2 regions of the Stenotrophomonas sp. NLF4-10 genome follow, and region 2 is predicted to be linked to the other one. Evidence: riboswitches for the same ligand, from Rfam matches in the RefSeq annotation. Region 2 holds a riboswitch; the other holds the start of a gene.
What was found. A riboswitch is a leader RNA that binds a small molecule or an ion and turns the genes downstream of it on or off. The one in region 2 is predicted to bind cobalamin.
Positions count from the first base shown of each region.

Region 1 (7,766 bases), 230 kb from region 2:
AGCGCCGAAGACCGCCGGTTTCGGTGCCGAGATCGCCGCGCGGCTGGCCGAGGAGTCGATGTACGACCTGCTGGCCCCGGTCGAGCGCGTCACCGGCTACGACACCCACATCCCGCTGTTCCGGCTGGAAATGAAGTACCTGCCGAGCGTGGAGCGCATCGTCACCGCCGCCAGGCGCGCGGTCGCGGCGGGTTGAGCATGCGCGCGCGCCTGCTCAGCGCCTACCGCAGCCAGTACCCCGATCCGCTCCGCTTCCACGCGGGGCAGGTCGTCGAACTGGGCGTGCGCGACGAGGAATGGCCGGACTTCGCCTGGGTGCGCACCGCCGACAACCGCGCCGGCTGGGCGCCGGTGGCGTGGCTGCGCGTGCTCGACGACGGCCACGCCGAGGCCCTGCGCGACTACACCGCGCAGGAGCTGGACGTGGACAATGGCGAGCTGGTGGAACTGCATCACGAACACGGCGGCTGGTGGTGGTCCGAACGCGCCAATGGCGCGCAGGGCTGGCTGCCGGCACGCGACCTTGAACTACTGGAAGAAACCCCCTGATGAGCCAGACCAAGAACTTCAACCTGCCCGACCTGGGCGAAGGCCTGCCGGACGCCACCATCGTCGAGTGGTTCGTCAAGGAAGGCGACGTCATCAAGCTGGACGAACCGCTGGTGTCGATGGAAACCGCCAAGGCGGTGGTGGAAGTGCCCTCGCCGGTGTCCGGCAAGGTGCTGAAGCTGGCCGGCGCGGCCGGCGACATCGTGGTGACCGGGCACATGCTGGCGCAGTTCGAGATCGACCCGAACCTGCCGCAGCGCGCCGAAGGCCAGGACACCGGCCACCACCACGGTGCGCCCGCCCCGGCTGCACCGGCACCCGCGGCGGCACCCGCCCCGGCAGCGGCCGCCGCCGAGCGCGCCGACGAAGGCACCGTGGTCGGCGCGATGGTCAGCTCCAACGCCGTGCACACCGAGCAGGCCGTGGCCGTCGGCGGCGTCAAGGCGATGCCGGCGGTGCGCGCGGTGGCGCGCAAGCTCGGCGTCGACCTGGCCCGCGTGCGCGCCACCGGCGCCGATGGCGCGGTGACGATGGACGACGTGAAGCAGGCGGCGGCGAATCCGGCTGCCCTGCTCCCCTCTCCCGCCGGGAAAGGGGCTGGGGGAGAGGGTGCGACGCGCGCGGTGGCTTCCCCATCCTCCGTACCCTCACCCCAACCCCTCTCCCAAAGGGAGAGGGGCTCAAGCGAGCGCACCCCGCTTTCCGCCGCCGGCAAGCCGATGCGCACCGCGCCTCCGGGCGTGGTCGCCAAGGGCCAGCCGGAGCCGCTCAAGGGCGTGCGCCGCAACATGGCGCGGGTGATGGCCGACGCGCACAGCAAGGTGGTGCCGACCACGCTCAGCGACGATGCCGACATCCACGCCTGGGCGCCGGGCAACGACATGACCTCGCGGCTGGTGCGCGGCATCGTCCGAGCCTGCCAGGCAGTGCCGGCGATGAACGCATGGTTCGACGGCGACAACCTCACCCGTACCCTGCACGCACAGGTCGACATCGGCATCGCCGTGGACACCGACGACGGCCTGTTCGTGCCGGCGCTGCGCAACGCCGACATGCTCGACGCACGCGGCGTGCGCGAGGGCATCAACCGCCTGCGCCAGCAGGTCGAGGATCGCTCCATCGCCCCGTCGGAGCTGACCGGCTACACCATCAGCCTGTCCAACTTCGGCATGTTCGCCGGCCGCTACGCCACCCCGGTGGTGGTGCCGCCGTGCGTGGCGATCGTCGCCGCCGGCCGCGCCCGCTTCCAGCTGACCCCGGTGATGGGCGGGGTGGAAACGCACAAGGTGATCCCGCTGTCGGTCACCTTCGACCACCGCGCCTGCACCGGCGGCGAGGCGGCACGCTTCCTGCGCGCATTGATCGACGACCTCGCGTTGGTCAATTAAACGAAAGCCATGCGGGGCAAGCCCCGCATCTACCTCGTAGGTGCCGGGCTTGCCCGGCACGGGGCTTCACCGGTAAAGCCGCATGCGGGGCAAGCCCCGCATCTACGACACCGGGTTTTTGCGATGAACCCGATGGATGCGGTGGGTTCGGTAGGTGCCGACCGTTGGTCGGCACTATCCATCGGCTTGCGATAAAGCCCCACGGCGCTACGCGCCGCCGCCACGACCAACGGTCGGGCGCTACCGTCCTCGCTGGCCCCAGCCCCACCATTGCTAAACTCGGCGCATGTTCACCACTTCCACGCTCACCGGCAGCAAGCCGGAACAGTACGCCCAGCTGCTGGCCCAGGCCCGCGCGCTGGTCCACGGCGAAAGCGACCGCATCGCCAATGCCGCCAACCTGTCGGCGCTGGTCTACCACGCGCTGCCGCAGCTGAACTGGGTCGGCTTCTATTTCTTCAATGGCACCGAGCTGGTGGTCGGCCCGTTCCAGGGCCTGCCGGCCTGCGTGCGCATCCCGCTGCACAAGGGCGTGTGCGGCGCGGCGGCCAGCAGTGGCCAGACCCAGCGCGTGGAGGACGTCAATGCCTTCCCCGGCCATATCGCCTGCGACTCGGCCTCGCGCTCGGAGCTGGTGGTGCCGCTGTTCCACGACGGCAGGCTGGTCGGCGTGTTCGACATCGACAGCCCGGTCCCCGCGCGCTTCGACGCCGACGACCAGGCCGGGCTGGAGGCCATCGCCGGGGCGTTCGTCGGAGCCTTGAAGTGAGCACGCTGAAGCTGCGCAACATCGGCCCCAAGAGCGCGGCATGGCTGCGCCAGGTAGGCCTGCGCAGCGCCGAGGACCTGGCCGCGGCCGGTGCGGTCGGCGCCTTCGTCAAGGTACGCCGCGCCGGCTTCAAGCCCAGCCTCAACCTGCTCTATTCGCTGGAAGGGGCATTGCTCGGCTGCCATTGGCAGGAAGTGCCCGAGCCGCGCCGCCAGCAGCTGGTCGCCGAATACGAAGCCGCGGCCGGCGCACTGTCGGCCGTGCCCAGCGCGCAGCGGCCCGGCCCGGTGCGGGAGCACCACGTGCAGGCCGAAGCCGAAGTGGAAGAAACCAGCGAACTTGGTTTCGACAAGAACCCGTAGATGCGGGGCTCGCCCCGCATGAAGCTTCACCGGGAAAGCGCCATGCGGGGCAAGCCCCGCATCTACGGCGCCAGTACCAAGGCCAGCAGCAGCAGGCTTTCGGTGACCTCGACGCTGGCGCCGAGGCAATCGCCGGAAATGCCGCCCAGCCGGCGCCGCCAGTAGAAGGCGACCAGCGGCACCAGCAGCAGGGCCAGCAGCAACGGCCAGGCCACGAACGCGGTGATTGCCGCCAGCAGCAGCGCCCACAGCCACAGCGACCGCAGGCTCAGCTGCCACGAAAAGCGCTCGGCCATGCCGGCGCCATGCAGCGACGGCAGCAGCCGGCTCCACCACAGCGTGCCCCAGCGCGCCCACGCCGGCACCAGCACGATGCCGTACCACAAAGGGCTCGTCGCCAGTTCGCCCAGCAGCACCAGCTTGAGCAGCAGCTGCATGACCAGCGTGACCACGCCGAACACGCCCATGTGCGGGTCCTTGAGCACCTCGAGGAAGCGCTGCGGGTCGCGGTGCGCGGCGCCGAAGGCGTCGGCCACGTCGCCCAGCCCGTCCAGGTGCAGCGCACCGGTCACCCACACCCACAGCAGCAGGGCCAGCGCGCCGGCCAGCCACGGCCGCCCGTCCAGCAGGTACAGCGGCAACATCAGCAGCGCGCCGATGATCGCGCCGACCAGCGGGTAGTACACCGCCGAACGGCTCAGGTCGTCGTTGCGGAAATCCTTCACCTGCGGCGTCGGCAGCCGGGTCAGGAACTGGATGGCCAGGATCAGGCGGCGCACGCTCATGGCTGGCACAGCTCCAGCAGTTCACCCCACAGCCGGCCATCGTCGTCGCGCTCCACGCGCAGGCGCAGGCGCGTGCCGTAGTCGATGCGCAGCGCCCACAGCGCCGCCAGCGGCATGCCGCACACGCACGACACCGCCAGCCGCAGCACGCCGGCGTGGCTGACCACCAGCACCGGGTCGCCGCCTTCGTCCTCGTCTTCGCCCTCGTCTAGCAGCCGTTGCAGCTGCGCTTCGATGCGCGCCTGGAATTGCTGCCAGCTCTCGCCGTTGGGCGGCACCTGCACATGCGGCGGGTCGTACAGCCCGGCCAGCTGCGCGGCGGGGATCTCGTCGTAGCGGCGGCCGTCCCAGTCGCCGAAGTCCAGCTCGGCCCAGTCCGGGTGGATCTCGCAGAACAGCTCGCGGCCGGCCAGCAGCGCGGTGGCGGTATCCAGCGCACGCCGGCGCGGCGAGGCGATCACCCGGCTCCAGCGGCCACCGCCGTGGCGTTGCAGCAGCGCATCCACCGCGCCGTCGAGCAGTGGCGGGTCGGTGCGGCCGTCGAGGTGGCCGTGGCGGCCGGTGGAAGCATGGCGCATCAGGTCGAGGATCACGGCGCGGCGCTCCGCTGCGCCACCGCCGCCTCGGCGAAGGTGGCCATGTCGTTGTGCAGCGCGCAGGCCAGCCGCAGCAGCGGCAACGCCAGTGCGGCGCCGGAGCCCTCGCCCAGGCGCAGGTCCAGTTGCAGCAGCGGCTCTGCCTGCAGGCAATCGAGCACGCGGGCGTGGCCGCATTCGGCCGAGCGATGCGAGAACAGCAGCCACGGCCGCAACGACGGGTTGATCCGCACCGCCGCCAGCGCCGCGGCCGAAACGATGAAGCCGTCCACCAACACCGGCACGCCACGCTGCGCGGCGGCGATCATGGCCGCGGCGAGCGCGGCGATCTCCAGCCCGCCGACGCGGCGCAGGGCCTCGCGACCGGGGATGGCGGCGGCGTCGACGGCAGCCCCATGCAGGGCCAGCGCCTGCGCGACGAGCTGCTGCTTGCGAGCGACGCGCGGCGCATCCAGCCCGGTCCCCGCGCCGACCATACCTTCCAGCGGCAATGGCCCGAGCACGGCGGCCAGCGCACTGGCGGCAGTGGTGTTGCCGATGCCCATCTCGCCGAGCAGCAGCAGGTCGGCGCCATCGGCGCAGGCCGCTGCCACCGCACGCTGCGCGGCCGCGAACGCGGCATCGAGGTCGGCCGGCGCCATCGCCGGGCCCACGCTGAAATCGTCGGTGCCGCGGCGCGGTTTGTCGCAGACCACGCCCGGCACCGGCGCATCGGCCAGGCTGCCGACGTCCCATACATGCAGCGGCAGCCCGAGCTCGCGCGCCAGCACCGCGATGGCGGCGCCGCCGGCGGCGAAGTTGCGCAGCATCTGCACCGTCACCTCGGCCGGATAGGCCGACACGCCCCGCGCGGCGATGCCGTGGTCGCCGGCGAATACCAGCACCGGCACCCGCGCGGCGCGCGGCCGCTCGCGGCCCTGCAGCGCGGCCAGTTCGATGGCGAGGGTTTCCAGCCGCCCCAGCGCGCCTTCCGGCTTGGTCAGCTGCCGCTGGCGGGAGATGGCCTGCTGCCGGTGCGCCGACGAGGGCGCGGGGCAGGCGCGGGTGAACCAGTCTTGCGTCACGGCTGTTCCGTTGCTGCGTTGCGGTCGCGCATTTTACGGTGGTGCGGGCGGGACGCAGGGCCCGCGCCTGCCTTCGCGGCGCCGATGGCATAGAATGCGCGCACTTTCGGGTGACCGGCTGGGACTTCCTCCCGCCGGTTGAAACGGGAAGCCGGTGCCGCGCATTGCTGGAGTTCCAGCCATCCGCCAGTCCGGCGCTGCCCCCGCAACGGTGAGCAGGACAGCCCAGACACACCGCCACTGTGCATCCATCGCATGGGAAGGCGTCTGGGCGGAAGCGGCCACGGCCGCTTCGCCTGCAAGCCCGGAGACCGGCCCGGAAGCCGACTGGTTGCGATGCGGAGGGCATGGCGGCGGCAGTGGCGCCGTGCGCGCACTCCGTCGTGGCGTCCTCTCCTGGCAACCCCCACCGTCTGTCCGCGCGGGAGCGCGCGGGTTGCAGGAGTTTCCCGATGAAGTTGTCCCACCACGCCCTTTCCCTCGCCCTGGCGCTCGCGCTGCCGGGCATCGCCGCCGCCGAACAGGCGCCCACCGAGTTCGACGACGTCTTCGTCACCGCCACCCGCACGCCGCTGTCCGTCGAGAGCAGCGTGGTGCCGGTGCAGGTGATCGATCGCGAGCAGATCGAGCGCAGCCAGGCGATCTCGCTGCTGGACCTGCTGCGCGGCCGCGCCGGCCTGGACTTCGCCAACCAGGGCGGCACCGGCAAGATCACCTCGCTGTTCCTGCGCGGCACCAACTCCAACCAGGTGCTGGTGCTGGTGGACGGCGTACGCGTGGGTTCGGCCACCTCCGGCATGGCGGCGCTGCAGGACCTGCCGGTCGACCAGATCGAACGCATTGAAATCGTGCGCGGCCCGCGTTCGAGCCTGTACGGCTCGGAAGCCATCGGCGGCGTGGTCCAAGTCTTCACCCGCAACGCCGGCAAGGGGCTGCAGCAGAACCTGTCGCTGACCGCCGGCAGCAACCGGCTGCGCCAGGCCAGCGCCGGCTTCAGCAACCGCGGCGAGCGCGGCTGGATCTCGGCCCAGGGCGGCTACCAGAAGACCGACGGCATCAATGCCTGCAACGGTTCGTCGCTGCTGTTCCAGGGCTGCTACGTCGAAGAGCCCGACCGCGACGGCTACCGCAACACCTCGATCAACGTGCGCGCCGGCTATGCGCTGACCGACGCACTGAGCCTGGAAGGCCACGTGCTCGACGCCAGCAGCTTCAACGAATACGACGGCAGCGTCTTCGGCGGCAACGAGGCCGAGAACCGCCAACAGGTCTACGGCGGCAAGCTGGCGTGGAAGGCCTCGGACACCTTCGGCCTGACCGCGCAGGTCGGCCGCAACCGCGACGAAGCCGACAACTACTTCGCCGACGCCGGCGGCCGCACCTTCGCCAGCGCCTTCGACACCCGGCGCGACACCGCCAGCGTGCAGGGCGATTTCCTGTTCGCCGCGGGCCAGCAGTTGAGCGCCGGCGTCGACTGGCAGAACGACCAGGTCACCAGCTCCACCGCCTATGACGTCGCCGACCGCGACAACACCGGCGTGTTCGTCGAATACCAGGGCCGGTTCGGCGCGCATTCGCTGCAGGCCAGCGTGCGCAACGACGACAACGAGCAGTTCGGCAACCACACCACCGGCAGCCTCGGCTACGGCTTCGCCTTCGGCAACGGCCTGCGCCTGACCGCCAGCGCCGGCACCGGCTTCAAGGCGCCGACCTTCAACGACCTGTACTACCCGGGCTTCAGCAACCCGGACCTGAAGCCGGAAGAGTCCAGGAGCCTGAACCTCGGCATCGCGCAGTACGCCGACGACTGGAACTGGACCTTCGACGCCTACGAGACCCGCGTGGACCAGCTGATCGGCTACGACAGCAGCTTCAACATCGTCAACGTCGCCGAGGCCCGCATCCGCGGCGCCGAACTGACCGGCTACCTGTCGCTGGCCGGTTTCGACATCAATGCCCAGGCCAGCTTCACCGACCCGCGCGACCGCACCGCCGGCGCCGCCACCTACGACAAGCTGCTGGCCCGCCGCGCGCGCAGCAGCGGCCGCATCGACGTGGACCGCGGCTTCGGCCCGCTGCGCCTGGGCATCACCGCCGCCGGCTACGGCCACCGTTTCGACAACGCCGCCAACACGGTGCGCCTGGCCGGCTACGGCACCGTCGACCTGCGCGTGGAATACGCCATCAACGACGCCTGGAGCCTGCAGGCGCGCGCGGCCAATGTGTTCGACCGCGCGTACGAAACCATCGCCT
Region 1 covers NZ_JAKSEE010000003.1:915,458-923,223, reverse strand. Annotated here, with positions in the region: gene MIC98_RS04415 (alpha-ketoacid dehydrogenase subunit beta) at 1-196, shown strand, start outside; gene MIC98_RS04410 (SH3 domain-containing protein) at 199-549, shown strand; gene MIC98_RS04405 (dihydrolipoamide acetyltransferase family protein) at 549-1,937, shown strand; gene MIC98_RS04400 (GAF domain-containing protein) at 2,224-2,706, shown strand; gene MIC98_RS04395 (TfoX/Sxy family protein) at 2,703-3,068, shown strand; gene cobS (adenosylcobinamide-GDP ribazoletransferase) at 3,131-3,853, opposite strand; gene MIC98_RS04385 (histidine phosphatase family protein) at 3,850-4,446, opposite strand; gene cobT (nicotinate-nucleotide--dimethylbenzimidazole phosphoribosyltransferase) at 4,443-5,513, opposite strand; cobalamin riboswitch at 5,605-5,848, shown strand; gene btuB (TonB-dependent vitamin B12 receptor) at 5,966-7,766, shown strand, end outside.
Region 1: linked by a shared signal. The riboswitch ahead of btuB (TonB-dependent vitamin B12 receptor) and the one ahead of MIC98_RS03185 (ribonucleoside-diphosphate reductase subunit alpha) in region 2 are both predicted to bind cobalamin.

Region 2 (7,766 bases):
CGTCTGGTTCGATTTCCCGGCGCTGTGCGAGGGCCCGCGCGGGCCTTCGGACTACATCGAGATCGCGCGCGAGTTCAACACGGTGCTGCTCGGCGGCATCCCGCACTTCGACCGCATGAACGAGGACGCCGCGCGCCGCTTCGTCAACCTGATCGACGAGCTGTACGACCGCCAGGTCAACCTGGTGTGCACCGCGCAGGACGCGCCGCCGCTGCTGTATTCGGGCACCCGCCTGGCCGGCGCCTTCGAGCGCACCGCCAGCCGTCTGATCGAGATGCAGAGCGCAGAGTACCTGGGTACCGCGCACCGCCATTGAGCGGTGCGCTCCGGCAAGCGGACGTGATCTCCGGAAATAAATAGTTTGCTATTTAATTTCTCACGATGTAGATTGAGGGCATGGCCTCCCGCACCGCCGCCGCCGATCCCTCGCTGCTCCGCCTGGACAGGCAGCTGTGCTTCGCGCTGTATTCGGCGAACCTGGCGATGAACAAGCACTACCGGCCGCTGCTGAAGGAGCTGGGCCTGACCTATTCGCAGTACCTGGTGATGCTGGTGCTATGGGAGCGCGACGCGCTGACCGTCTCGGAGATCGGCGAGCGCCTGTTCCTGGACTCGGCCACGCTGACCCCGCTGCTCAAGCGCCTGCAGACGGCAGGGTTGGTCACCCGCACCCGCGCCCGCGAGGACGAGCGCCAGGTGATCGTCGCGCTCACCGCCGCGGGCCGCGCGCTGCGGCGCAAGGCCGAACGGATCCCGGAGCAGGTGATGTGCGCGGTCGGCTGCGCGCTGGACGAACTGGCCGCGCTCAAGCGGCAACTGGAAACCCTGCGGCTGAACCTGGAGCAGGGGCCATGAACCGAACGCGACGCTTTTTTCCGCCTGAAAAATAGCGTGCTATTTGATAGCAAATTAATATTGCCGCCCGTGGCGCCCGGCACCCCCTTTCCCAGCGCGCCACCCGAGTACCGGAGAAACACCATGTCACTGGAAAAAGTCGCCTATACCGCCCAGGCCCACGTCACCGGGGGCCGCCAGGGCCGCGCCCGCGGTGAAACCGGGCTGGAACTCGAACTGAGCACGCCCACCGAACTGGGCGGCGCCGGCGGTGCCGGCACCAATCCCGAGGAGCTGTTCGCCGCCGGCTACGCGGCCTGCTTCATCGGCGCGCTGAAGCTGGTGGCCAGCCGCGGGAAAGTGTCCTTGCCGGGCGAGGTCTCGATCGACAGCCAGGTCGGCATCGGCCCGCTGGGCGACGGCTTCGGCATCCAGGTCGAGTTGCGCGTGCGCGTGCCCGGCCTTGCCCGCGAGCAGGCGCAGGCGCTGGTCGACAAGGCGCACCAGGTGTGCCCGTACTCCAATGCCACCCGCGGCAACATCGACGTGAACCTGGTCGTGCTCGACTGAGCATCGCGGCCGGCCCTCCCGCTTGCCCTGCGCGGGCAGGGGAGGCCGGCCAAACCGAACCGGAGATGACCGGGCGCCGGCCCGATGCCGGCGCTCGACCCCATCGACGGCAGTGGTCCGTTCCTGCCTGTGGATGCAACGACGCACCCCCAGTGGAGGAACCAATGAAACACGCATACCCGTCCCCCCGCCGTCTGCCGGCTTCCTCGATGGCGTTCGCCCTGACGCTGCTGGCCGGGTGGCCGGCGCTTGCCGCCGAACCGCTGTGGCCGCAGCCCGCCGGCGTGGTCCCGGCACAGGCAGCACAGGTGCAGCACCCGCGGCGCCAGCGCCAGACCGCGCCGAACTTCCGCGCACCCGCGGCCACCGTATGCAGCGACACGCCACGGATGCGCGAGGTGGCTGATCCACAGCCGCAATCACCGCGCCGCGAACGTGCGGAGCCGGCACTGGCGGAGAAGGCGTTGCATGACGGGGCGCGGCTGGAAGCCGCCCCATCGCCGCCGGCCCCGCCCGCGCCGATGCCGGCCGCCGCGCTCGATTCGGTGGCAGTCAGCGGCGCCCGTGCCGAGCGCTTGTCGCCGCCGCGCAGGCCGCTGCCGCCGATACGCCGGCAGCAGGCGCCGGTGACCGCCGGCGTGGTCGATGACAACGCCGACTTCGGCGGTTTCCTACAGTTCCTGCAAGGCCATGACGAGTCGGCGCGGTTGGGGCGCGACGTGACCGTGCGCCAGCGCCTGCGCGTGGTCGATGCACAGGGCCGGGTGGTGCCCGACGCCGAGGTCGCGGTGGCCTCGGCCGATGGCGCGCGCATGTGGGCGCGTACCGATGCCGGCGGACAGGCGTGGCTGCACCTGAACGCCTTCGACGACCGCGATTCGGCCAGCTACCGCATCGACGTGCGCCGCGATGGCCGGCAGGCGCAGGTGCAACTGCGGCGCGGGCAGAAGAACGCGCTGGAAGTGGTGCTGCCGGTGCAGGCGACGCCCGAACGGGCGCGGCTGGACCTGGTGTTCATGGTCGATGCCACCGGCTCGATGGGCGACGAGATCGACAAGCTGCGCGGCTCGCTGCGCGACATCGTGCGCGGCATCGAGCAACTGCCCTCGCGCCCGGACGTGTGCCTCGGGCTGGTCACCTACCGTGACCGCGGCGACGTCTACTTCGTGCGCAGCTGGGACCTGACCGGCAATGTCGCCGCGTTCCAGCAAGTGCTCGACGGCGTGCGCGCCGGTGGCGGCGGCGACATGCCCGAGGCGATGAACGAAGCCTTCGACCACGCGGTGCAAGCGCTGGACTGGCGCGGCCCGGCGACCACGCGCCTGCTGCTGTCGCTGGCCGACGCGCCGCCGCACATGGACTACCCGCAACCGCATTACGACCAGACCATGCTCGCGGCGCTGGGCAAGGGCATCAAGGTGTTCAGCGTGGCCGCGTCGGGGCAGGACAGCACCGGCGAGATCGTGCAGCGGCAGATCGCGCAGTACACCGGCGGGCGCTTCATCTTCCTCACCTACAAGGACGCGGCCGACCCCGGCAGCGGCCCCGGCGGCGAGACCGTGCACGAGGTGTCCAATTACTCGGTGGATACGCTGGACAAGCTGGTGGTGCGGCTGGTGCGCGAGGAACTGGCGCAGTTGCCGTAGCGCCGGGCCTTGGCCCGGCGGGGGCATTCCCTGCGACAGCGCCGGGCTTTCGAAGGTAGGTCGGGGCTATGCCCCGACATCCGGCCAACTCGAGCATGTCTTCGTCGGGTGCGTAGCCCCGACCTACGGCAGGGTGATGCCGTTGTCCGGCGCCAGTTCCTTCGCCACCGGCGCCGGCGCATCGTCGCCGCTGACCCGCATCATCCGCAGCGGCTGGCCGTCGTAGCGGAACTCGAGCGCCGACTGTATCCGGTCCAGTGCCAGCACCTGGGTGCACAGGGACTGTGCATGCTGTTCCAGGGCGCGTGCGCGCGCTTCGATCTTCGGCTCGAGCTCGGCCTCGATCTTCTCGGTGCGTTTCTCGATGCGTTCCTCGCCGCCGGTGAGCATGGTCCACAGCACGCCGCGGGCGATCGAACCCTTGAGTGATTCGGCCGCATCCTGCACGCGCTGGTCGAAGCCCTCGCCGAACAGGTCCTGCTCCCAGCGCCCGCGGCCGATGGTCGAGGCGACGAAGCGCTCGGCGTCCCTGCGCAGGACGCGCACCTTGCGCGAATCGAACTTGCCGGTCAGGGAGCCATAGACGACGTCCAGCACGTCGAAGCTGATCCCCACCGATTCATTGGCGATGCCGGTGACCGCCGGCATCAGCTGGCGCACCCCGGCCTCGAGCACGCGCAGGCGCTGCGCGTCGGCGTCGCTGACCGCCTGCATGTGGCCGTCGATGCTCAGCTGGCCGTCGTGGAACACGATCTCGCGCGGGGTGGCGTCGTGCCGGCGCAGCCAGATGCCGCCGCCGTCGACCAGCACGTCGTAGTCGGTGCCGACCCCGCACTGGGTGGAGGACAGTTCCGGTGACTTCACCGAGTCGGCGCGGGCGGCCAGCGGCGGCAGGGCGAGCAGAGCGGTGGCGAGGAGCAGGCGGCGCATGGGGACATCCGTGTTCGGGCGGGCGTGGGCGCAGCATCGCCGACGGGCCTGGCGGCAGCGCCCGCCGGAAGTCATGGCGGTGCAACCGGACGGTTGGACGATGAATGCGCAGGGAGTTTTCCCACCCTTGAATCGGCTTCCCGGGGCTTGACTGCGCAATCGCGGCGAGCAGGCCAACGCGCCCATGCCGGCCCCGGCAGGGCAGATCGCTTGCGCCCCAAGGGAAACGCGGTTATCCACAACATTTGGCGTTGACCCCGTCATTTACCCCCACTATCTTGTGGCCCGTCGGTTCCGGGGATTCCCCGGATTGAAAGGGAAGCTGGTCCAAACCCGGCACTGCCCCGCAGCGGTAGGTGGAGACGAGGTCGCGATTTCGCACTGGGGCGGTGGCCCTGGGAAGCGGCGGCCAAGGTGGCCGGGAAACATTCCCGCCGCATCCACGAGTCCGAAGACCTGCCGACAGCCGCGCGATGCACGCCGCGCGGTGCCGGCCGCGGAATCTCCGGGGGGAGATGGCTGGTGCAGCAGGGCCTCCCGCATGGTTTCCATGCCGGTCGCAGGCCGTGCGACACCGCGCTCCCACCCTGTGCTTCCGATGCCATCCGCGCCTGCGAGGGACAGGCCGGGCCCGTGCATCCCCGCATGGAGACGCCAGATGTCGCAGACCCCGACCGCCGAAGCAGTGGCCGCCACCCCGGCTTTCGACCTCACCCCGCCGCCGACCGCCACCGCCATGAGCGTGGCCAAGCGCAACGGCAGCACCGAGCCGGTGGACCTGAACAAGATCGTGCGCGCCATCCAGCGCTGCTGCGAGGGCCTGCATGCGGTCGATCCGATGCGCGTGGCCACCCGCACCATCTCCGGCCTGTACAACGGCGCGACCACGCAGGAGCTGGATGAACTCTCCATCCGCACCGCGGCGCTGCTGATCGGCGAAGAGCCCGAGTACGGCCGCCTGGCCGCGCGGCTGCTGGCGAATTTCATCGCCAAGGAAGTGTCCGGGCAGGAAATCCACGCGTTCTCGCAGTCGGTGGGCCGCGGCCATGAAGTGGGGCTGATCAACGACCGCCTGCTCGGCTTCGTGCAGACCAACGCGCGCAAGCTCAACGACGCCATCGACCCGTCGCTGGACTTCAACTTCGACTACTTCGGCCTGCGCACGCTGTACGACCGCTACCTGCTGCGCCACCCGCATACGCGCAAGGTGATCGAGACGCCGCAGCAGTTCTTCCTGCGCATCGCCAGCGCGCTCTCCGAGGACGTGCCCGAGGCGCTGGCGCTGTACCAGCGGCTGGGCAACCTCGACTACCTGCCGTCCAGCCCGACCCTGTTCAACGCCGGCACCTGCCACGAGCAGCTGTCCTCGTGCTTCCTGCTGGATTCGCCGCAGGATTCGCTTGAATCCATTTATGCGAAGTACGGCGACATCGCGCAGCTGTCCAAGTTCAGCGGCGGCATCGGCGTGAGCTACACCCGCGTGCGCTCGCGCGGCTCGCTGATCAAGTCCACCAACGGCCACTCCAACGGCATCGTGCCGTGGCTGAAGACGCTGGATTCGTCGGTGGCCGCGGTCAACCAGGGCGGCAAGCGCAAGGGCGCGGCCTGCGTGTACCTGGAAACCTGGCACGCCGACATCGAGGATTTCCTCGAGCTGCGCGACAACGCCGGCGACGATTCGCGCCGCACCCACAACCTCAACCTCGCCAACTGGGTGCCGGACCTGTTCATGCAGCGCGTGGAGGCCGACCAGGAATGGTCGCTGTTCGATCCGCGCGTGGTGCCGGAATTCACCGACCTGTACGGCGAGGCGTTCGAGCGCGCCTACCTGCAGGCCGAGGCGCAGGGCAAGGCCGCGCGCACCCTTCCGGCACGCAAGCTGTACGCGCGGATGATGCGCACGCTGGCCGAGACCGGAAACGGCTGGATGACCTTCAAGGACAAGTGCAACCGCGCCAGCAACCAGACCCTGCGTGCCGGCAACGTGATCCACCTGTCCAACCTGTGCACCGAGATCCTGGAAGTCACCAGCGCCGAGGAAACGGCGGTGTGCAACCTCGGTTCGATCAACCTCGGCAACCACCTCGACGAGCACGGCGACTTCGATTTCGACAAGCTGGCCGAAACCGTGCGCCTTGCGGTGCGCCAGCTCGACCGGGTGATCGACCTGAATTTCTACCCGATCGAGACCGCGCGCCGCGGCAACCTGCGCTGGCGCCCGGTGGGGCTGGGCTGCATGGGCCTGCAGGACGTGTTCTTCCGCAAGCGGCTGGCGTTCGACTCCGACGCCGCGCGCGCGCTGTCGGCGAAGATCGCCGAGGAAATCTACTTCCACGCGCTGGAGACCTCGTGCGAACTGGCGCAGGAACGCGGCAGGCATGCCTCGTTCGCCGACACCCGCGCGGCCAGCGGCGCCTTGCAGTTCGACGCCTGGAACGTGGTGCCGGCCGACGCCGCGCGCTGGGATGCATTGCGCGAGCGCATCCAGCAGCACGGCCTGCGCAACTCGTTGATGATCGCCATCGCCCCGACCGCGACCATCGCCTCGATCGCCGGCTGCTACGAGTGCGTGGAGCCGCAGGTGTCCAACCTGTTCAAGCGCGAAACCCTGTCCGGCGACTTCCTGCAGATCAACCGCTACCTGGTCGGCGAACTCAAGCAGCTCGGCCTGTGGACGGCAGAGATGCGCGATGCGATCAAGCTGGCCGACGGCTCGATCCAGAACATCGCGCAGATTCCCGAAGCGCTGCGCACGGTCTACCGCACGGTATGGGAGCTGCCGATGCGCTCGCTGATCGACATGGCCGCCGGCCGCGGCGCCTTCATCGACCAGTCCGCCTCGCTCAACCTGTTCATGGAAAGCCCGAACATCGGCGCGCTGTCGTCGATGTACATGTACGCATGGAAGCAGGGCATCAAGACCTGCTACTACCTGCGCTCGCGCCCGGCCACCAAGATCGCCAAGACCACCGTGTCCAGCTACACCCCGACGCAGGCCGTGGCTTGCTCGCTGGAGAACCCGGAAGCCTGCGAGGCCTGCCAGTAAACGCCTGAATCCCCTCTCCCCGCGGGAGAGGGGTTGGGGTGAGGGTACGGCGAAGCCGCCCTCACCTCCTTGCCGAACCCTCACCCGGCGCCCCGCGCCACCTTCTCCCGAGATGAGAAGGAAATGGAGTCACCTCATGTCCGCACAACCCCGCCAGATGCTGCTCGACCCCGGTTTCGAACTGACGTTGCGCCCGATGCGCTACCCGGACTTCTACGAGATGTACCGCAACGCGATCAAGAACAGCTGGACGGTGGACGAGATCAACTTCCAGATCGACATCACCGACCTGCACCACAAGATGTCGCCGGCCGACCGCCACCTGATCCACCGCCTGGTCGCGTTCTTCGCCACCGGCGATTCCATCGTCTCCAACAACCTGGTGTTGAACCTGTACCAGCACCTCAACGCGCCCGAGGCGCGCATGTACCTGTCGCGCCAGCTGTACGAGGAAGCGCTGCACGTGCAGTTCTACCTGACCCTGCTCGACAACTACCTGCCCGACCCGGAGGAGCGCTTCAAGGCCTTCGCCGCGGTGGAGAACATCGAATCGATCAAGAAGAAGGCCGACTTCTGCTTCAAGTGGATCGACTCGATCCAGGGCCTGAAGCGCATCGAGACGCGCGAGCAGCGCCGCCAGTTCCTGCTCAACCAGATCTGCTTCGCCGCGTGCATCGAGGGCCTGTTCTTCTTCGCCGCCTTTGCCTACGTCTATTACTTCCGCTCGCGCGGCCTGCTGC
Region 2 covers NZ_JAKSEE010000003.1:682,617-690,382, forward strand. Annotated here, with positions in the region: gene zapE (cell division protein ZapE) at 1-316, shown strand, start outside; gene MIC98_RS03165 (MarR family transcriptional regulator) at 397-855, shown strand; gene MIC98_RS03170 (organic hydroperoxide resistance protein) at 979-1,404, shown strand; gene MIC98_RS03175 (VWA domain-containing protein) at 1,569-3,050, shown strand; gene MIC98_RS03180 (DUF2884 family protein) at 3,174-3,980, opposite strand; cobalamin riboswitch at 4,253-4,459, shown strand; gene MIC98_RS03185 (ribonucleoside-diphosphate reductase subunit alpha) at 4,639-7,026, shown strand; gene MIC98_RS03190 (ribonucleotide-diphosphate reductase subunit beta) at 7,163-7,766, shown strand, end outside.